Regions from separate parts of the Polymorphospora sp. NPDC051019 genome, predicted to be linked through region 1. Evidence: predicted binding sites of a transcription regulator. Region 1 holds the regulator's gene; the other holds the start of a gene.
The links. The regulator HrcA, encoded in region 1, represses chaperone genes, less so after heat shock. The targets are predictions, from matches to a motif close to GGTTNGCACNCTCNNNNNGAGNGTGCNAACC.
Positions count from the first base shown of each region.

Region 2: a site for HrcA is predicted at 4,813-4,843, ahead of groL (chaperonin GroEL). Genes of this name have one in related genera too.

Region 1 covers NZ_JBFBCH010000003.1:47,052-57,812, reverse strand. The annotation lists gene dnaJ (molecular chaperone DnaJ) at 1-828, opposite strand, end outside; gene hrcA (heat-inducible transcriptional repressor HrcA) at 923-1,945, opposite strand; gene AB0M79_RS07260 (DUF4870 domain-containing protein) at 2,398-3,087, shown strand; gene hemW (radical SAM family heme chaperone HemW) at 3,219-4,442, opposite strand; gene AB0M79_RS07250 (enoyl-CoA hydratase-related protein) at 4,460-5,245, shown strand; gene AB0M79_RS07245 (hypothetical protein) at 5,363-6,250, shown strand; gene AB0M79_RS07240 (phytanoyl-CoA dioxygenase family protein) at 6,520-7,431, shown strand; gene AB0M79_RS07235 (hypothetical protein) at 7,581-8,060, shown strand; gene AB0M79_RS07230 (transcriptional regulator) at 8,057-8,371, shown strand; gene AB0M79_RS07225 (carbohydrate ABC transporter permease) at 8,417-9,247, opposite strand; gene AB0M79_RS07220 (sugar ABC transporter permease) at 9,244-10,227, opposite strand; gene AB0M79_RS07215 (sugar ABC transporter substrate-binding protein) at 10,224-10,761, opposite strand, start outside.
Region 2 covers NZ_JBFBCH010000005.1:88,315-99,075, forward strand. The annotation lists gene AB0M79_RS11640 (GNAT family N-acetyltransferase) at 1-6, shown strand, start outside; gene AB0M79_RS11645 (hypothetical protein) at 51-515, opposite strand; gene paaN (phenylacetic acid degradation protein PaaN) at 581-2,248, shown strand; gene AB0M79_RS11655 (GNAT family N-acetyltransferase) at 2,368-2,886, opposite strand; gene AB0M79_RS11660 (serine hydrolase) at 2,939-3,874, opposite strand; gene AB0M79_RS11665 (cold-shock protein) at 4,128-4,331, shown strand; gene groL (chaperonin GroEL) at 5,035-6,657, shown strand; gene AB0M79_RS11675 (hypothetical protein) at 6,739-6,969, opposite strand; gene AB0M79_RS11680 (GNAT family N-acetyltransferase) at 7,125-8,078, opposite strand; gene AB0M79_RS11685 (S8 family serine peptidase) at 8,090-10,546, opposite strand; gene AB0M79_RS11690 (glycerol-3-phosphate dehydrogenase/oxidase) at 10,605-10,761, shown strand, end outside.

The sequences.
Region 1 (10,761 bases):
CGTCATCGGGACGGTGACCCGGCAGTGCAGGTCGTCGCCCTTGCGGGAGTAGACGTCGTGGACCCGCTCGTGGATCTCGACGTAGAGGTCGCCGGGCGTGCCGCCACCGGGGCCGACCTCGCCCTGCTGGGCCAGCCGGATCCGCATGCCGTCCTCGACCCCCGCCGGGATCTTGACGGTGAGCGACCGGCGGGTGCGGACCCGGCCCTCGCCGGCACACGTGCCGCACGGGTGCGGGATGACGGTGCCGTAGCCCTGGCAGGCCGTGCAGGGCCGGGCCGAGACGACCTGGCCGAGGAAGGTCCGCTGCACCGACTGCACCTCGCCCCGGCCGCCGCACGCCTCGCAGGTGGCGAGGTGGGTGCCGGCGGCCGTGCCGGCGCCGCTGCACGTGGTGCAGAGCACGGCGGTGTCGACGGTGATCGGCGCCTCGACGCCGAAGGCGGTCTCCACCAGGTCGAGTTCGAGCCGCAGGATGGCGTCGGCACCCGGCCGGGTGCGCGGCCGCGGGCCGCGGGTGCCGCCGGCCGCGCCGAAGAAGGCGTCCATGATGTCCTGGAAGCCCACGAACGGGCCGGCCCCGGCGCCACCGCCGGCCCCGCCTCCGCCCGGGGCGAGCGGGTCGCCACCGAGGTCGACGATCTGCCGCTTCCGGTCGTCGGAGAGGACCTCGTACGCCGCGTTGATGTCCTTGAACTTCTCGTGCGCTTCGGGGTCCGGGTTGACGTCCGGATGGTATTGGCGGGCCAGTTTCCGGTAGGCCCGCTTGATCTCGTCGTCAGAGGCTTCCCGGCTGACGCCGAGAATCCCGTAGTAGTCCTTGGCCACTGCGTCTGGTGTCCTCATATCGGTCTCGCGTTTGCCGGCCTGATCGCTGGTGCTGCCGCGCCGCCCGAGCCTGCGCCGCCGCCGTGCGTCGGTCTCAGTTCTGCGCCAACAGGTCGCCTACGTAGCGTGCCACGGCGCGCACCGTGGCGATGGTGCCGGGGTAGTCCATCCGGGTCGGCCCGAGCACGCCCAGCCCACCGACGATGGTGGCTCCCGGGCCGTAGCCGGTGCTGACCACGGAGGCGGCCCGCAGGTTGTCGATCTCGTTCTCGTCGCCGATCCGGACCCGCAGGGTGCTGGGCTCGACCTCGCCGATGAGCTTGAGAAGGATGACCTCCTCTTCAAGCGCCTCGAGGATCGGCCGCAGCGACCCCTGGAAGTCGAGCAGCCCGCCGCGCGTCAGGTTGGCGGTGCCGGCGAGCGCGATGCGCTCCTCGTGCCGCTCGACGAGGGTCTCCAGCAGCACCGTCGACAGCGTCGTCATCGCCGGACGTACGGTCTGCGGCACCTCTTCGACCAGGGCCTGCACCAGCGGCGGGGTGTCGGCGAGCTTCTCACCGCAGAGCTTCTCGTTGACCCGGCGGCGCAGGTCGGTGACGTCGTCGGCGGCCACCGGACCGGGCAGCTCGACCAGCCGCTGCTCGACCCGGCCGGTGTCGGCGATCATGACCAGCATCAGCCGGGTGGTCGAGATCGGCACCAGCTCCAGGTGGCGGACCGACGAACGGGCCAGGCTCGGGTACTGCACGACGGCGACCTGCCGGGTGAGCTGGGCGAGCAGCCGTACGGTCCGGTGCACGACGTCGTCGAGGTCGACCGCGCCGACCAGGAACCGCTCGATGGCCCGCCGCTCGGCCGGGGTCAGCGGCTTCACGCGGGAGAGGCGGTCGACGAAGAGCCGGTAGCCCCGGTCGGTCGGCACCCGGCCGGCACTGGTGTGCGGCTGGCGGATGTAGCCCTCTTCCTCCAGCACCGCCATGTCGTTGCGTACGGTCGCCGGCGAGACGCCGAGCTGGTGCCGCTCGACCAGCGCCTTGCTGCCGACCGGCTCCTGCGTGGCGACGTAGTCCTCGACAATCGCCCGCAGGACGTCGAGCTTGCGGTCGTCGAGTCCCATCTCCACCTCCCTGCCCCCGGTCGTGCCGGCCCGGTGCGTGGCGGGTGACCGCCGGGCCGTGCCGCACGCATGACATCCGCCATGCCGACCCTCGACATGCTGGCACTCGACCGGGATGAGTGCCAGTCTACGACGCCAACCCTGGCCAGGCGATGATCGATATCAGGTACGAAAGCCGTATTCCAGACAGTCGGCCGGAATTCCACCCCGGAACCCAGTTCGCCGGCCAGCCTGTCCGCCACCGGGTCACCACGCCGTGACAACAGCTCAACGGCGAGCCGGTCCAGAAGTGGCGCCCGGCCCGCCGGGAGTGGCCAGGGTGTCGTGTGGCGTCGGTTGATGCCGCCCCCTACCGTGGCCTCATGACTGAACCACCTCGCCCTCCGGGAGACGGCAATCCCGGCTCGGTTCCGCCGGACCCCACGGCTCCTCTGACGCCCGGGTCCTACTCAGTGCCGGGCGAGGCGCCCTCCCCCGGCTTCCCGCCGGCCGGCGGCCAGCAGCACGGCGCGCCCGACCTGTCGAAGCAGAACAACCCGCAGTACGACGCTCCCGCCTCCGGCGGCGGCGCCTACCCGCCGCCGGGTTCCGGAGCCGGCGGCTACCCGCCGCCCTCGTCCGGCGCGGGCGGCTACCCGCCGCCCAGTTCCGGCGCGGGCGGCTACCCGCCACCCGGCCAGGGCTACCCGCCGCCCGGTGGCGGATACCCGCCCCAGGGTGGCGGCTACCCCCCGCAGGGTGGTGGCTACCCGCCCCAGGGTGGTGGCTACTACGGCGGCGGCCCGGCCCCGGCCGGCTACGCCAACAGCGACGAGAAGACGTGGGCGCTGATCGCCCACTTCGGCGGCGCGGTCGGCGCGCTGATCAGCTTCGGCCCGCTGGGCTTCGTCGGCCCGTTGATCTCATACCTGGCCAAGGGCCAGCAGTCGCCGGCGGTGCGCGCGCACGCGCTGGCCGCGCTCAACTTCCAGGTGCTCTGGTCGGGGATCGCCTTCCTGCTGCTCTTCGTGAGCTGGTGCCTGTTCTTCATCCCGAGCGTGGTCGTCTTCGCGATCCAGATCATCTTCGGGATCCTGGGCGGCATGAAGGCCAACGAGGGGCAGCTCTACAAGTACCCGATGTCGCCGAACTGGATCAAGTAACCCCGCACTCCCACGACAGGCCCGGCACGCGTGCCGGGCCTGTCGTCGTGCCAGCCCGTCGTCGAGTCGGGTCCGTCGGCCTCCGCGTCCGCTCGGTGCCGGCCTTGCCCTCAGGACGAGGCCGGCCGTCCTCAGGGCAGGAGGTCGCGTACGACCGCGTCGGCCAGCAGCCGGCCACGCAGGGTCAGCACCGCCCGGCCGGCGTCGTACGCGGCCCCGTCCAGCAGCCCGTCGGCGAGCGCCCGCCGCGCCGCGACCCGCCCGGCGTCGTCGAGCACCGGCAGCGGCAGGCCGGTCGCCAGCCGGAGCCGCAACATCACGTCCTCGGTGTGCCGGTCGGTGCCGGAAAGCATCTCGCGTCCCTGACCGGGCGAGGCACCGCGGGCCAGCCGGGCCGCGTACGCCGACGGGTGCTTGACGTTCCACCAGCGCACCCCGCCGACGTGGCTGTGCGCCCCCGGTCCGAGCCCCCACCAGTCGCCGCCGGTCCAGTAGAGCAGGTTGTGCCGGCAGCGGGCGTCCGGCGACGTCGCCCAGTTCGACACCTCGTACCAGGAGAACCCGGCCGCGCCGAGGGCGGCCTCGGCGGCCAGGTAGCGGTCGGCCGCCACGTCGTCCGACGGGTACGGCAGCTCGCCGCGCCCCATCCGGGCGGCCAGCCGGGTGCCGTCCTCCACGATCAGCGCGTACGCGCTCACGTGGTCGACCCCGGCGGCCACCACGGCCGCCAGCGACGCGGCGAAGTCGTCGCCGCTCTCCCCCGGTGTGCCGTAGATCAGGTCGAGGTTGACGTGGTCGAAGCCGGCGTCGCGGGCCTCGGCGGCGGCGGCGGTGGCCCGGCCGGCGGTGTGCCGGCGGTCGAGCACCGCGAGCACGCCGGGGGCGGCCGACTGCATGCCCAGCGAGATCCGGGTGTAGCCGGCGGCCCGCAGCGTCTTGAGCGACTCCGGGGTCACCGACTCCGGGTTGGCCTCGGTGGTGACCTCGGCGTCCGGCGCGAGGCCCCAGGTGGCGTCGATCCGCTCCAGGATCCGGGCCAGGTCGTCGGCGGGCAGCAGGGTGGGGGTGCCGCCGCCGACGAAGACGGTGTCGACCCGGGGCGGCGGGTTGTCGCCGAGCACCCGGGCGGCGAGGTCCAGCTCGGCCAGCACGCTGTCGGCGTACGTCTCCCGGCGCACCCCGCCGCCCAGTTCCTGCGCCGTGTACGTGTTGAAGTCGCAGTAGCCGCACCGGCTGGCGCAGAAGGGGACGTGCACGTACACGCCGAACCCCTGGCGGCCGACCGCGGCGAGGGCGGCGGGCGGCAGCGACCCGTCGGCGGGCACGGGTTGTCCATCGGGAAGTTCGCCTGGCATGCGACTAGTGTGCCCGCATGCCTACTGCCGACGACGCCCTCGTCCGGGTCACCACCCGGGCCGGGGTGACGATGCTGACGCTGGACAGCCCGCCCAACCGCAACGCGCTGTCCACACCGCTGATGACCGAACTGCTCCGGGCGCTCGACGCGGCCGTGGCCGACGACACGGTCCGGGTGGTGGTGCTCTCGCACACCGGCCCGGTCTTCTGCTCCGGCGCCGACCTGAAGGAGACCGCCGCCGCGTACGCCAGCGGCACGGTCCCGGCCGGAATGCTGGGTGACGTGCTGGCGGCGTTGTGGGAGTGCCCGAAGCCGGTGGTGGCCCGGGTCGGTGGCGCGGCACGGGCGGGCGGCCTGGGGCTGGTGGCGGCGGCCGACATCGCGGTCTGCGCGGACACGGCGACGTTCGCGTTCACCGAGGTGCGGATCGGGGTGGTCCCGGCGGTGATCTCGGCGACCGTGCTGCCCCGGCTGGCGCCGCGCGCGGCCGCCGAGTTGTACCTGACCGGTGAGACCTTCGACGGGCGACGGGCCGCCGAGGTGGGACTGGTGACCGCGGCGGTGCCGGCGGACACCCTCGACGAGGTGGTCGGCGAGTACTGCGCGGCCCTGGTCCGCGGCGCGCCCCGGGCCCTCGCCGGGGCGAAAGAGCTGCTCCGGCGCCGCGAGGCGACTACCGTCCGTAATGAGGTTGCGGAACTTTCCGCACTGTCGACCGGCTATTTCCTGTCCGAAGAGGGGCGCGAGGGGGTGGCCGCCTTCCGGGAAAAGCGTCCGCCTTCCTGGCTTCCACTGACCTGAATGGGTTGCGAGGCACCACCCGGCCGCCCGGCGGGACTCCCCGGATAGCGCCATACCGCTCACGGGACGCGGTATATCGCACAACCGGACGTACGCTTGGCGACGACTCAACAGGGGGTGACGGTGCGTACTCGGGCAGCGGTGGGCGGTTTCGTGGCACTGGCGGCGGTCGCCGGGCTTGGCGTGTACCTCGGCAGGACCGACTTCGGTATCGACATACCGCTGCCCCGGCCGGCCCGCAGTTGCACCGTCGCCGCGCCGGCCGGCCAGTTGCCCGCCGGCGCGGCGACCAACCTGACCCTCAACCCGGAGCAGATGGCCAACGCGGCCACCATCTCGGCGGTCGGCGTGACGATGGGCATGTCGGAGGAGGCGGTCGTGGTGGCGCTGGCGACCGCGTTCCAGGAGTCGAAGCTGGAGAACCTGGCCGGCGGCGACCGCGACTCCATCGGGCTGTTCCAGCAGCGGCCGAGCCAGGGCTGGGGCACTCCGGAACAGATCCGTGACCCCCGTTACGCGGCGACGAAGTTCTACGCCGGGCTGAAGAAGGTGCGCGGCTGGGAGGAGATGCGGGTCACCGAGGCCGCCCAGGCGGTCCAGCGCTCGGCCTTCCCGGAGTTGTACGAGCAGTGGAAGGACGAGTCGCAGTTGCTGGCCAGTGCCCTGGTGGGCAACACCGTGGGCGCGGTGGCCTGCTCGGTCGCCCGGGAGCCGGTGGTTCGCGGCAACGCGGCGGCGGCGGGCCTGGTCAACGGCCTGGTGCTGGACTGGGGCGAGGTGCAGACGGCGAGCCCGGCGGAGCTTCTCGGGTTGACGGTGTCGGCCGCCGACAGCCGGGTCGGTTGGCGTTACGCGCACTGGCTGGTGTCGCACGCGGGCGACCACGGGGTGAAGCGGGTGCGCTTCGGTGACCGGGAGTGGACGGCCGACGAGGGCGAGTGGTCACGCATTGACGGAACGACCGGGGCGGGCGAGGTCGTCGCCGAGGTCTTCGGCGACTCCTGACCGGCCGAAAATCGTCGCCAGGGTCTTCGGCGACTCCTGACCGGTCAAAACAGGCGAGCCTTACTGACCTACAGTCACCGCACAATCCGGCAAATGGTCCTTTATCCCGAACCACCAACAGCACTCAACAACACTACGTAATCGCACGGTTTCTTCGCGTAAGAGATTGGTTCGAGCCGGCGAAACAGTGCCATTCGGCCCGATGTCGACGCTCGGCCCTGGGGTTACGATCGGCAGCCTGTGCCGAAAGGCTTCGCTAGGCGGAGGGAATGAACGCCGTGTTCGATTACGGTGGCCGGACCGGTTACGAACCGATCAGTGACGTCGACCGCAAGGAATTCCACGAGCAGGGTTTCCTGCTGCTGCGCAACGTGCTGACGGAGGATCACCGCGCCGCGCTCGAGGCGGCTGTCGACCGTGTCTACGCGGAGGAGAAGGCGGCCGGCAACACCACCAAGGACGGCACGCTGCACCTGCTGGGCTTCCTGGAGCGCGACGAGCTCTTCGGCGAGCTCCTCACCCACCCGATCGCCTTCCCGTACATGTGGGGCCTGGCCGGGTGGAACATCTACACCCACCACAACCACCTCGACGTGACGCCGCCGGCACTGGAGCCGGAGAAGCCGTACTGGGGCTGGCACCAGGACGGCTACCGGCAGAACTCGGACCCCGAGACCATGGACCCGAACCTGCCGCGGCCCATGTTCTCGCTCAAGGTCGCCTACGTCCTCTCCGACCTGTCGGAGAACGGCCGGGGCGCCACCAAGGTCATCCCGGGCAGCCACCTGTGGAACTCGCTGCCCCGGCCGACCGACCTGACGGTGCACAACCCGGACCCCGAGGGGACCGTGGAGATCACCGCCAACCCGGGTGACGCGTTCATCTTCGACCGCCGCCAGTGGCACTCGCGGTCGACGAACCTGTCGAACATCACCCGCAAGATGCTCTTCGTCGGCTACACCTACCGGTGGATCCGGCCGCTCGACGAGCTGCACCCCGACCTGGCCGGCGAGTGGTACCAGAACCGCACCCCGGTCCAGCGGCAGCTGCTCGGCGAGGGCACCCACACCGCCAACTACTGGGGCATCAACTGGAACGGGTACGTCGACGACGAGATCCCGCTGCGCAAGGAGCTGAAGGAGCGCGGTCTGCTCGACCGCAGCATCCCCTGGCTGCGCTGATCCGTACGACGTCGAGAGGCCCCCGCCGCGTTCGCGGCGGGGGCCTCTCCGCGTATCCGGCCACCAGGGAAGGACTTGCCCACTAGGAAAGTGGGCTGCTACTTTCCTAGTAGGAAAGCACTAGCCCGACGGTGAAGTGGGAGACCGCCATGAAACCCGACCCGATCCCGGCCGGCGAGGCCGCCCGCGCCCTGCAGGAGGTCCGCCACCGGCGCGACCAGGTGGTGGGCACCAAAGTCGTCCCCGACTGGTTCTGGGCCACCCTCGGCGTGCTGCTGGTCGCCTTCATCGGCAGCATCGAGAGCGAGATCCCCTGGCTGGTCGCCACCGGCTCGGTGGTCTACGCCGTCGGTCTCGCCGCGCTGATCTTCGCGCTCCTGCGGCGCGGCGGCCCCCAGATCCGCAACAACCTGATCGGCGCCCGCGGCGGACTGGCCATCACCGGCCTGACGCTCGGCCTGGTGGCCGTCGGGCTCGGGGTCGCGTTCGGCGTGCACGCACTGGGCGTGCCGCTACCGGGGACGGTAGGCGCGGCGGCCGTCGCCCTGGCCATGGTCATCGGCGGTCCGCTGCTGGTGCGCTACCTGCGGCGGGTGATGAGTTCACGACCGGTCGGCGGGCTGCGGTGACCGCGCCCCGCTTCGACGAACTGATCCACGCCCCCACCCGGCTGTCGATCGTCAGCCTGCTCGGCGCCACCGAGTGGGCCGAGTTCAGATACGTCCGCGACAGCGTCGGCCTGTCCGACTCGGCCCTGTCCAAGCAGTTGACCACCCTGGAGGAGGCCGGCTACGTGCAGATCCGCAAGGCCTTCGTCGGCAAGCGGGCGCAGACCACCGTACGGCTCACCCCGGCCGGACGGGCCGCCTTCGCCGGGCACGTGGCGGCCCTGCAGGAGATCGTCGCCCGCGCCGGCGTCGACACCCGGCTCGTCCCGTGAGGACGTGCGTGGAGCGCACGGGCCGGCGCGGTCCGACCGGCCGGGTCAGCCCTTGACGGCGCCGGCCACCAGGCCGGAGACCATCCTCCGCTGCACCGCGATGAAGAAGATCATCACCGGCAGGGTGAGCAGCGTGGAGGCGGCCATGACCGATCCCCAGGCGGTGTCGTCACGGCCGAAGAAGAACGTCATCGCCACCGGCAGGGTGTAACGGTTCTGGTCGTTGATGAAGGTCAACGCGAAGATCAGCTCGTTCCACGCGACGATGAACGAGAAGATGCTGGTCGCGACCAGGCCGGGGGCGACCAGCGGCAGCAGGATGCGCCAGAAGGTCTGCGTCCGGTTGGCCCCGTCGATGGCGGCGGCCTCCTCCAGTTCCTTCGGTACGGCGGCCACGAACCCGCGCAGCATCCACACCGCGAACGGCAGCGAGAACCCGATGTACGTCAGGATCAGGCTCGGCAGGGTGTTGTAGAGCCCGAGCCGCTGGATCATGAAGAACAGCGGGATGACCAGCGCCTCCAGCGGGATCATCTGCACCACCAGCAGCATGATCAGGAACGAGGTGCGGAGCCGGAACCGGAAGCGCGCCACCGCCGTCGCGGCCAGCAGGGCGATCAGCCCGCTGACGAGCACGGTCGCGACCGCGACCAGCAGGCTGTTGACGAAGAAGTCGGTGAACGTGACGCCCGGGATCAGGTTGCCGGTGAGGATCTCCCGGTAGTGCTGCAGCGTCGGCTCGCGCGGCACCGGCTGCGGCGTCGACGAGAAGATCTCCCGGTTGGGCTTGAACGACGTCGAGATCATCCAGAAGACCGGGAAGACCGCAAACAGCGCGACCAGCAGCCCGGTCGCGTTCAGTACGGCCCGCTTCACAACTCCTCCTGCTTGAGCAGGGCCCGGATGTAGAACCCGGTGACGACCAGCAGGATCAGCGTGAGGATGACGGCGACCGCCGACCCCAGCCCGTACTTGGGCGGGGGCGAGAAGGCCGTGGCGTACGAGTAGATGCTCAGCATGTACGTCGACCGGTCCTGGGTGCCGCCGGCCAGCGCGTACTGCTGGGTGAAGACCTTGAAGTCCCAGATGGTCGACAGCACCACCAGGATGCCGAAGACCGGCCGCAGCAGCGGGAAGGTGATCGACCAGAAGACCTTCCAGGGGCCGGCGCCGTCGACCCGGGCTGCCTCGTGCAGTTCACTCGGCACGCTCTTCAGGCCGGCCAGCACGCTCACCGCGATGAACGGGAACGAGTGCCAGACCACGACCAGGGTCAGGATGGCGAAGAAGAGCAGCGGATCGTTGAACCAGCCGTAGCCGGTCCAGTTGGCGCGGCCGAAGAGCGCCTCGGACAGCCCGTCGGGCAGCGCGTTGAAGAACCAGGTGACCAGGCCGCTGGTGTCGTCGAAGATCCATTTCCAGACGATCGCGCCGGTCAGCGCCGGGGTGGCCCAGGCCAGCATCACACAACTGCCGACGAAGGTCGCCATCCGCCGGCCGAGCCGGTTGAGCAGCAGGCCGACCAGGGTCCCCAGGATCATCGTGAGGGCCACGTTCGCGGCCGCGAAGAGCACGGTGTTGCGCAGCACCGTACGGAAGAACGGGTCGCCGAGGATCTCGGCGTAGTTGCCCAGGCCGGCCCACGGCCACTCACGCTCGCCGCGCACCTGGCGGACGCTGTCCAGGTCGTACAGCGACATCACCACGACCTGGCCGAGCGGCCAGAGCAGCAGTACGCCGATGACCAGCGCGCAGGGCAGCAACAGCAGGTACGGCACGTGGTCCAGCCGGCGGCGCCGCCGGACGGGGGTCGCCCGCCCGGCGGCGCTCTCGGGTGCCTTGGTCAGCGTCGTCACTGCGCGTTGAGGATGCTTTCCATCTCGGCGGCGGCATCGGCGGTGGCCTGTTCGACCGTCTTCTGCCCCTTCATGATCGAGCTGTTCATGGCCTGGGTGACCGTCCGGTTCCGGCTGACCTCGACCCACTTGGGCGTCATCGGGGTCAGCTTGGTGCTCTTCATCGTGGTCGCGAAGGCGGCCATGATCTTGTCACCGGCATACTTCTCGCTGCCCACCAGGTCCTGGTAGACCGGGAAGAAGCCCACGCTGTCGGCGAACTTCTGGGCATTCTTCTTGTTCAGCAGGATCGTGGTGTAGTCCCAGGCCAGGTCCTTGACCTTGCTGTCCTCCCAGATCGCGATGTCCGAGCCACCGGCGAACGCGGGCGCCGGCTGGCCGTTCGGGCCGGGGATCGGGAAGGTGCCCCACACCTTTTCGATGTCCGGGTTGTCCTTCTTGATCGCGCCCTGCTGCCAGCTGCCGGCGAACGCCATCGCCGCCTTGCCGGTGGCGAACTGGGTGCGGGCGTCGACCTCGTTCCACCCGGCGGCG
Region 2 (10,761 bases), on a different contig from region 1:
GTCTGACCCGGCCCTCCACCGGCGGGTACGGGTGCACGCGTACCCGCCGGTCAGCGCGGCGGGTGGCGGGTGAACGTGGTGTGGACCCGGACCGCCCACGGCCGCAGCGGCAACTCCCGGTAGCCGCCCGCCGAAAGCCCGGCCCGCCGCTCGAAGACGTTGCGGCAGCCGTACGAACCGGTCAACGTGTACGACCATCCGCACGCCAGCAGGTAGGCCGGCAGGAACAACGGGCCGAGCAGCGCGTACTGCCCGACGTGCCGGACCTCGTGCGCGAACAGTTCGGCCCGGCGCGGATCGAGCAGCCACCCGGCCGGCCGCCGCGTCACGACCACCGACCCGACCGTGAAGCACGGCTGCGCCGGCACCGGCAGCCGGTAGCCGCCGGCGACGAACACCCCGTCCGGCCCGCGCTCGCGGGTGGCCCCGCCCAGCGCGGCCACCACCAGCCCGGCAAGCGTCGAGCCGTTCACCCAGTTGACGGCCGTACGCAACGACGACCAGCGCCCGCCCATGACAAGAGGATGCGCCGGAATCACGCCCTACGACACCCACGGTCGGCTACGGCATGATGGCTGACATGACGGAGACCCCGCATCCCATGTACACCGCGCACGCCGACACCCTCGCCCGCGCGCTCACCGCGATCGCCGAGCGCGGCTACTGGTCGGCCTATCCCGAGTCACCCAGCCCCCGGGTGTACGGCGAGAACGCCGCCGCGCAGGGCGAGGCGGCGTTCCGGGCCCTGCTCGGCAACCGGTACCCGCTCGACCAGCCCGGCACCGTCGACTGGGTGGCCACCGAGGCCAGCCCGTTCGGTGTCGACCTCGGCGTCAGCTATCCGCACGGCGACGTCGACGCCTTGGTCGCCGCCGCGCGGGCCGCGCTGCCGGCCTGGCGTGACGCCGGAGCGCAGACCCGGGTCGGCGTCTGTGCCGAGATCCTCGCCCGGCTGCACGCCAACGTCTTCGAACTCGCCAACGCGGTCCAGTTCACCAGCGGCCAGGCGTTCGTGATGGCGTTCCAGGCCGGCGGCGCGCACGCCCTCGACCGTGCCCTCGAAGCGCTCGCCTACGCGTACGCCGAGATGACCCGGCACCCGGGCACCGCGGAGTGGGAGAAGCCCGCCGGCAAGGGTGACCCGCTGCGGATGAGCAAGACCTTCCACGTCGTACCCCGCGGGGTGGCGCTGGTCATCGGGTGCAACACCTTCCCGACCTGGAACTCGTACCCCGGGCTCTTCGCCTCGCTGGCCACCGGTAACCCGGTGGTCGTCAAGCCGCACCCGGGCGCGGTGCTGCCGTTGGCCATCACCGTCCGGATCGCCCGCGAGGTGCTCGCCGAGGCCGGCTTCGACCCCAACCTGGTGCTGCTCGCCGTCGAGGCCCCCGGCGAGAGGATCGCGTCCACGCTGGCGCTGCGCCCGGAGGTCCGGATCGTCGACTTCACCGGCTCCACCGAGTACGGCGACTGGCTGGAGGCCAACGCCCGGCAGGCGACCGTCTACACCGAGAAGGCCGGCGTCAACACCGTCGTGGTCGACTCGACCGACGACTTCGCCGGGCTGTGCCGCAACCTCGGGTTCTCGCTGACCCTCTACAGTGGACAGATGTGCACCACCCCGCAGAACATCCTGGTGCCGGCCGGCGGCATCAGCACCGACCAGGGCCACAAGACCTTCGACGAGGTCGCCGCCGGGATCGCCGGAGCGGTGGGCAAGCTCACCGCCGACCCGGCCCGGGCCGTCGAGTTCACCGGCGCCATCGTCAACGCCGGGGTGCTGGCCCGGCTCGCCGAGGTCAGCGGTGACGTCGTGCTGGAGTCGCGGGCGGTCGACCACCCGGCGCACCCCGACGCGGTGGTCCGTACGCCGACGATCGTGAAGCTGCCGGCCGACGCCGTCGACACGTACGGCCGGGAGTGGTTCGGGCCGATCTCGTTCGTCATCGCCACCGACTCGACCGCGCAGAGCCTCGACATCTTCCGCGAGACGGTCGGCCGCAACGGCGCGCTGACGGCGGCGGTCTACTCGTCAGACGAGAAGGTGCTCGACGCGGCCGAGGAGGCGGCGGTGGAGGCCGGCGTGCACCTGTCGTGCAACCTGACCGGTCAGGTCTTCGTCAACCAGTCCGCGGCGTTCTCCGACTTCCACGCCAGTGGGGCCAACCCGGCGGCGAACGCGGCCCTCACCGACGGGGCGTACGTCGCCGGCCGGTTCCGCATCGTCCAGTCGCGCCGCCACCTCTGATCCGCCTGACCCTCATGATCCCCGTGATCAGGGACCAGGACGCGCGTGTCGTCGGCGTGCCGAGGCGCGTACTCCCTGATCACGGGGATCATGGGCGGGAGGCCTAGGCGGCGGGACGTCTAGGCGGAGCGGCGCATCTGCAGTTCGGTGAGCACCGGGATGGTCGGGTGCGGCACCCGAACCCCGGTGTCGACGAAGCCCAGCCGCTCGTACGCGCGTACCGCCCGGTCGTTGCCGACCACGACCTCGAGCATCAACTCGGGCCGGCCAGCCATCCGCGACCACCGCGCGACGCTGTCCAGCAGCGCCCCCAGCACCCCGCTGCCCCGGTGTTCGGGTGTGACGTAGACCGCGTAGACGACGGTGAGGGTCGGCTCGTCCGGCGAGACGACGCCGCCGGCGTGCGCCACGAAACGCCCGTCCACCTCGGCGACGAACTGGGCGACGTCGTCGCCGGCCGAGACCCGGGCGACCCGGGCGGCGAACTCGGCGTGCGGCCGCGCCGCCGCCTCGGCCAGCGTCTCCAGGAAGGCCAGCGGCGTGTCGGCCAGCATCTCGAGCCGCATCGCCCGCATCCGTGCCGTGTCGGACGGTCGGAGCCGGCGTACGGCGGTCGGTGGGGCGGTCACGTCGGTCATCGTGGCATGGTCGGCGCCGGTACGGCCCGGCGGCAACCCGATTCGCCGCCGGTCAGGGCGCGTTGGGGGGAGGGGCCGCCCGGACCCGCCCGACCAGCAGTTGCCCGCCGACGTCGCGGCACAGTCCGGTGCCGTACTCGAAACCCAGCCGGCCGGGATAGCGGGCGAGGGTGGCCACGACCCAGTCCGGGCCGATCGCGAGGCAGGCGATGTGCCACAGGCCGTCCTCGTCGCGCAGCAGCCAGCCGTTCTTGATCGCGACCTGCGGGGCGAGGTCGGCGGGCAACGCGGCCCGGATCCCGAAGTCACCCACCCCGCGTACCCGCCGCATCTCGTCGAGCAGCCACGGCGTCCACCGGTCGCCGGCCGCGCGGCCGTCGGCGAGGCAGAGCCCGATCCGTACGGTGTCCCGCGCCGAGACGACCGTGTTGCTCCAGGCGTCGTGGTAGGGCGCCGAGTCGGTCAGCCCACAGGTCTCCACCAGCCGCTCGATCGACCGGCGGCGCCCGAGGACCGCGAAGAGGTCCTGTGCCGCCGCGTTGTCGCTGTCGCGGATCATCCGGGTCAGCGCGTCCAGCCGGGCCTCCGTCGGGGTCTCGCCGGGCGGTAGCCGCCGCAGGTAGTCGGCGGCGAGCCAGGCTTTCACCATCGACATCGTGTCGCTTGGCGCGGTGTGGTTGGCGGACCCGGTGATCCGGCCGGAGCGGCGGTCGAGGAAGGCCCAGGACAGGAACCCTTCGACGGGCACCCGCACCGCGTCCGGGGACGGCGGGCCGGGGTCGGGGGCGGCGGTCGCGCCGGCCGCGGGTTCGGTGCCCGCGGCGGGGTCCGGGCCGCGTACGAGGGCGGCCGGGGCGGGGTCGGCCGCACCGTGCCGGATCACCTCGTGGACGACCTCCGCCCCGATGAGCCCGGCGGCGAGCAGGAGTACGACGAACAGGTGGTGCCGCCGGCGCCGCCGGTGCCGACGTAGCCGGTGACGTGCCATCGGTTGGCTGGTTTCGGGGTGACCCACGTTGGTTAAACGAGCAACCCATTCCGGCGACGCCGTCGTGCATAAGATCGCATTCACCGTGTCCTTTTTGGGGTAGTGCACGGCAGAGATACCTCGTGTAGCGTGCGATTTCGGCCGCCATGTTCGACGGGACCGACATGGATCACGATTCCAGGTCCTCTCCGGGCGTACGTCCCGGGCCGGGAGGAGTGAAAGGCCAGGCAGCATCGAAGTGAGGAAGTGCACCGTGGCACAGGGCACCGTGAAGTGGTTCAACAGCGAAAAGGGCTACGGCTTCATCGCGGTCGACGGGGGGCAGGACGTGTTCGTCCACTTCTCGGCGATCCAGATGGACGGCTACAAGGCACTTGACGACGGGCAGCGGGTGGAGTTCGAGATCGCCCAGGGTCAAAAGGGGCCGCAGGCCGAAAAAGTGCACCTCATCGCCTGACGCCAGAGATCGACCAAGGCGGCCGAGAGGGGCCTCGGAAGAAACGTTCGGCGCCGGTTCTCCATAGCAGAGGGCCGGCGTCTTCGTTGTCCCCGAGGACGTCCTTTTCCTAACCGCTTCCCGGTGAGCAGGCACATGACGTGCCTCAATCGGTGTACGGCTCTCCGGCAGCTCCGGCCCGCCGGTTCGTTCTCGGCTTCCGTGCCGGTCCCTCGAATGAGGGAGCCCCGGCCCCTTGAATGGGGGAACGTCTCCGATGTTCGCCGGCCGGGTCGGGTTTTCCGGGCCCTGATCGGCGTGATCCGGGACGGGCTGTCGTCGCGTCGGGGTGTCGCGACGCCCGCTCCCGAGCGCGATCGTTGCGCGTCTATCTGTCGCGGGCTGCCTGGTCGGCCTCGTGCGACGTGCGGCGGGGCTGTCGCGGGCGGTCCCGGAAAAGCTCAACGAGCTTGCACTCGGCAGGGGGGAGTGCTAAACAGGTCATTGGCACTCGCGGACCGTGAGTGCCAATGGTCGGGGCGGTGGGGCCACCGGTGCGGACCCGGGAGACGGGGCTGTGGCGATGGCCGGTCGTCGCGGGCTATCCGGCCCGGCCAACGGACGTCACTGTCGCCAGGTAGTGACGTCCGAGGCTGCGTAGTCAGGCGGCACACCCGGGCCAACCGGCCCAGGTGGCCGTGAGTGTCCAGGAGGACAACGCCGTATGGCCAAGATCATTGCGTTCGACGAGGAGGCGCGCCGCGGCCTCGAGCGGGGCATGAACACCCTCGCCGACGCCGTAAAGGTGACGCTCGGCCCCAAGGGCCGCAACGTCGTGCTCGAGAAGAAGTGGGGCGCCCCCACCATCACCAACGATGGTGTGAGCATCGCCAAGGAGATCGAGCTCGAGGACCCGTACGAGAAGATCGGCGCCGAGCTGGTCAAGGAGGTCGCGAAGAAGACCGACGACGTGGCCGGCGACGGCACGACGACGGCGACCGTCCTGGCCCAGGCGCTGGTCCGCGAGGGCCTGCGCAACGTCGCGGCCGGCGCGAACCCGATCGCCCTCAAGCGGGGCATCGAGTCCGCGGTCGCCGCCGTGGCGGAGGAGCTGGCCAAGCTCGCCAAGGACGTCGAGACCAAGGAGCAGATCGCCTCCACCGCGTCGATCTCCGCCGGTGACAACACCGTCGGCGAGATCATCGCCGAGGCGATGGACAAGGTCGGCAAGGAAGGCGTCATCACCGTCGAGGAGAGCAACACCTTCGGGCTCGAGCTCGAGCTCACCGAGGGTATGCGCTTCGACAAGGGCTACATCTCGCCCTACTTCTGGACCGACCCGGAGCGTATGGAGGCCGTCCTCGACGACCCGTACATCCTGATCGTCGACGGCAAGATCTCGGCGGTTAAGGACCTGCTCCCGATCCTCGAGAAGATCATGCAGTCGGGCAAGCCGCTGCTGATCATCGCCGAGGACATCGAGGGCGAGGCCCTGGCCACCCTGATCGTCAACAAGGTGCGTGGCACCTTCAAGTCCGTCGCCGTCAAGGCCCCGGGCTTCGGCGACCGCCGCAAGGCGATGCTGAACGACATCGCGATCCTGACCGGTGGTCGGGTCATCAGCGAAGAGGTCGGCCTCAAGCTCGACGCCGTCACCATCGACCTGCTGGGCCACGCCCGCAAGGTGCAGGTGACCAAGGACGAGACCACCATCGTCGACGGTGCCGGTGACGCCGACCAGATCCAGGGCCGGGTCAACCAGATCCGCGCCGAGATCGAGAAGAGCGACTCCGACTACGACCGCGAGAAGCTGCAGGAGCGGCTGGCCAAGCTGGCCGGTGGCGTTGCGGTGATCAAGGTCGGCGCGGCCACCGAGGTCGAGCTGAAGGAGCGCAAGCACCGCATCGAGGACGCGGTCCGCAACGCGAAGGCCGCCGTCGAAGAGGGCATCGTCCCCGGTGGTGGCGTCGCGCTGGTCCAGGCCGGCAAGACCGCCTTCGACAAGCTGGACCTCGTCGGTGACGAGGCGACCGGCGCGCAGATCGTCAAGGTCGCGCTGGACGCCCCGCTGCGCCAGATCGCGGTCAACGCCGGCCTCGAGGGCGGCGTCGTGGTCGAGCGGGTCCGCAACATCGAGGCCGGCCACGGCCTCAACGCGGCCAGCGGCGAGTACGTCGACCTGCTCAAGGCCGGCATCATCGACCCGGCCAAGGTGACCCGGTCGGCGCTGCAGAACGCCGCCTCGATCGCGGCGCTGTTCCTCACCACGGAGGCCGTGGTGGCGGACAAGCCGGAGAAGACCCCGGCCCCGGCGGGCGCGCCGGGCGGCGGGGAGATGGACTTCTGAGTCCGGACTCCACGTGACGAAGGGCGGGCCGCGCGAGCGGCCCGCCCTTCGGCGTCTGCGGCACCCGGCCGCTGACGGCGCCTAGCGCCGCTGGTTGCGTTGCTTCTGGCGCCGTGACGTGGGTTCCGGCGCCATCTGTCGGGGCGCGTCGACCAGCGCCAGCGGCTCGTCCGCCGGCGGATCGTCGTACTCCGCCAGTTCGGCCAGGTCACCGAAGTCGAGCCGGTCGACGGGCAGGTCCGTGGACCGGTCCGCCATCCGCGCCGAGGCCGGAACGTGGAGATCGTCCGTCGGGTCGTCGTCCTTGGTCATGACCTCCTCCTTCCCCGGTCACCGTAAGGCGCGGCGGGGGGTGGCCGGGGACGAACGGCGCTACACCCGATACCTCCCATTTCGCTGGTCAGGTAGGGAGACGCGCCGGACGGCGACGGTCAGAGCTGCTTAGGGAGACGCGCCGAGGGCGACGGTCAGAGCTGCTTGCGGAAGAGGAAGAAGACCCGTTCGATCCAGGCCCCGGCGCTGCCGGCGTAGAAGGGCACCGGGCCGACCCAGCCGATCTGGACCCGATCGTGCCCGGCCGCCCGCTGGTCGCGCAGGCAGCGGCGCAGCAGCACACCGCCGATGCCGAGCCCCTGCGTGTCCGGCGCGGTCCCCATCGGGCCGAACCAGGACGGCCGCGACGACCCGTACGCGGCGAAGCCGAGCAGTTCGCCGCTGTCGCGTACGGCGAGATGGCAGCCGCCGTCCGGGCGGTCGACCGAGTGGGCGAGTTCGCCGCCCCACGACCCGCCGAAGGTGGCCCGGGCGAAGGCGACCAGCGCCGGCACGTCGTCCTCGGTCGCCCGCCGTACCCGGATCCCGCGCTCGGCGAGGCGGGCCTCGGCCGGCCCGGTGTCCCGCAGCGCCGGCGAGCCGTCGTAGGACAGGTCGGCGGTCATGTTCCAGGCCGTCCGGTCCTGCTCGTAGCCGAGCGCCATCGCCGCGCAGATCGCCGGCGTGTACCGGACGTCGATTCCCGGCCAGGCGTAGTACGGCGGGTTGCCGGCCAGCAGGACCTCACCGGCGCCCAGCCCGGCGAGCGCGCCCTCGACCCGTGACAGCAGGGTGCGGCCGATGCCCCGGCGCCGGTCGGCGGGGTGGACCGCGATCAGGTCGACGTGGCCGACGGCGGGGTCGCGGTGGGCGATGGAGCCGAGCACTACGCCGACCGGTTCGCCGCCGGCGACCGCGACGAACCCGACGAGCTGCCGGCGGCCGTCCGTCCAGGTCGCGTCGCCGGGGGCGGTGGTCTCACGGAGCCGGGTGACGATCTCGTTCGCCTCGGCCGAGTCCTCCGGCAGATCGAGCGCTTCGCCACAGAGTGCCACCACCTGGGGCAGATCGGCATCGGTCAGTTCGGCGACGGAGAACTCGAGATCCACGAGCGCCGAACCTACCGTGTCTGGCGGGCCCGCTCCACCGCGGCGTACGCGTCGACCAGACCGGCACCCTCGACGTTGGCGAGCTGCCCGCAGTCGCCCTCGCGCTGGCTCGCCGTCGGGGGCACGACCCCGGTGGCGGTGTCCAGCATGATCTGCCGGGTGGTGGCCAGGTCACCGATCAGGGCCGGGTTCGCCGACCACATCAGCGCCGCCACGCCGGCGACCTGCGGGGTGGCCATCGACGTGCCGGAGTTGCTGGTGTAGCCACCGCCCGGCATCGCCGACAGCACGTCGGCGCCCGGCGCCACCAGATCGGGTTTCGCCGAACCGTCCGGGGCGGGGCCACGGCTGGAGAACTCGGTCACCCTGCGGTTCTCGTTCACCGCGCCGACGGTCAGCACGTCGGCGTACGGCGCGGGCGGATCGTCGATCGAGCCGCAGAACGGGCCGGTGTTGCCGGCGGCGGCGACGAAGAGGATGCCGGCGGCGGCGAAGGCGGCCGTCGCCTCCGCCAGGGCCGCAGTGTCGCACCCCTCCAGGGCCGGGCAGCCCCAGGAGTTGGTGAGGATGTGCGGCGCGCGGTCCGGCCGGCCGTCGGTGAACGGGTCGCCGCCGGCCGGGAACGGCGCCAGCATGAACTGCAGGCAGTCGAGGTAGCGGGCCGGGTTGCCCAGGTTGCGGTCGAGGTTGACGCAGCCGACCCACTGGGCGCCGGGGGCGACGCCGATGTTGTCGCGCCCGACGGCCGAACCGGCGGTGTGGGTGCCGTGCCCGCCCCGGTCGGTCGGGGTGCGGGTGTCGTTCCAGGGGTCGTACCAGGAGTCGTCGCCGCCCCGGAAGCCCGCGGCCAGCGCCGGGTGGCTGCCGTCCACACCGGAGTCGGACGAGCCGACGACGATGCCGGCGCCGTCGGTGTCCAGCTGCGACCAGACCCGGTCGGCACCGATCATCGTCAGGTGCCACGGCGGGGCCTGCGGTGCGGGCTCGGTGCCCCGGCCGGGTGGCGGCGCCGCCGGCAGCGGCCGGATCTCCTGGCTGAGCAGCACCCGGTCGACGTCGGCACGGCGCGAAAGCCAGGCCCGCACCGCCGGCCCGCCGTCCACCTCGATCGCGTTGACCAGGTAGTACGGCCGGTGCCACAGGCGGAACCGGTCGAGTTCCCGGCGCAGGTCACCCTGCGACCGGGTGGCGGTGTCGACGAGCCGCCGGTGCACCTCGCGCACCTTCGCGTCCCGCCCGGCCTGGCCGGCCCCGCCGGTGATGCCGGTCAGGTCGGCCTGCTCCTTCATCACCACGAAGAGGCGCTCGCCGTGCAGGCCCGGTTGGCCGAGGCCGACGTGGACGGCCGCGCCGGCGAGCACGACCGCGGTGGCGGTGACCACGCCGACCCACCGGTGCGGGGTCGCGGCGCGGGTACGGCCGAACGCGACCGCGTACGCGATCCCGACGACGAGCGCGAGAGCGGCCGAGCTGCCGGCGGCCACCATGGTCCAGAAAGGCACGTCCCGGTCGATCAGGACCAGCGAGATCTCCTCGGGGTCGACCAGGGCCAGTGGTCCGAGGACGGCGACGGCGACCAGCCAGCCGACCGGCGGACGGGGGCCGGCGTCGTCCGCCGGTCCGTAGCCGGCGGTCCCGCGCTTCGGCGTCGCCGCGACGGGACGCAGCGCGGCGAGGGCGAACCCGGTCGCCGGCAGCAGGAACAGGGCGGCGAGCTGGCTGCCGCTGTGCCCGACGGCGGCCCCGACCAGCAGCAGCGTCACGCCGGCCACCAGCCCGCCCAGCAGGACCGGCCGTACGCCCCGGCCGGTCGGCCCGCCGTACGTGGACCAGAAGCCGGCGTCGAGGATCGCGGCGGCCAGCCAGCCGGTCGCGGCGGCGGCGGTGCCGGCGAGCAGCGTCTCGGTGAGCCCGCCGAGCGCCCCGACCCAGAGCCAGGGCAGCAGTACGGCGGCTCCGGCGGCGACCGCGAGCAGCACCGCCACCCCGGTCGGCCGTGATCGGCGTACCCGGCCCCGCGTGCTCCGGATCGCGACGGCGAGCAGGACCGCGCCGACGGTCAGCAGGGCCAGGTAGAGCTCGTTCTGCGCCTGCGGTACGGCCCGCAGCAGGCCGAGTACGGCCAGGACGATCGCGCCGCACAGCCAGGCCCGGCCGGCGGCCCGGACCGCCGCCGAGCGGGGTACGACCGCCAGCGGCGCCGCCACCGCGGAGATCAGTGCCGCGTCGACCAGGCTGGTCAGCGGCCACACCCAGACCGGTGCGGTCAGGCCGGCGACGATCGCCACCTGGTCGACCAGCCACCCGCCCACCTGCGCGACGGTGGTGATGCCGACCGCCCACAACCCCACCGCGACCGCCGCGACGACCGCCCCGATCCCCGGGCCGGGCGGCGGGGGCGGTGGCGGGTACCCGGGCACCCATCCGGTCGACGGCGGTTCTCCAGAAGGCGGCGGACCCGGCTGCATGCCCAGACAGTACGTTGTCGCTGCCTGCGGTTAACGTGGACACGTGCGTGACCCAGCCGTGTCCCGATACGCCGCCGGCCAACTGTCCGCGTCCCGCCGGGCGGCCGACCTGCGCCGCCTGCGCGGCGAACGGTTCGACGTGCTCGTCATCGGGGGTGGTGTCACCGGTGTCGGTGCCGCTCTCGACGCCGCGTCGCGCGGGCTCAAGGTGGCGC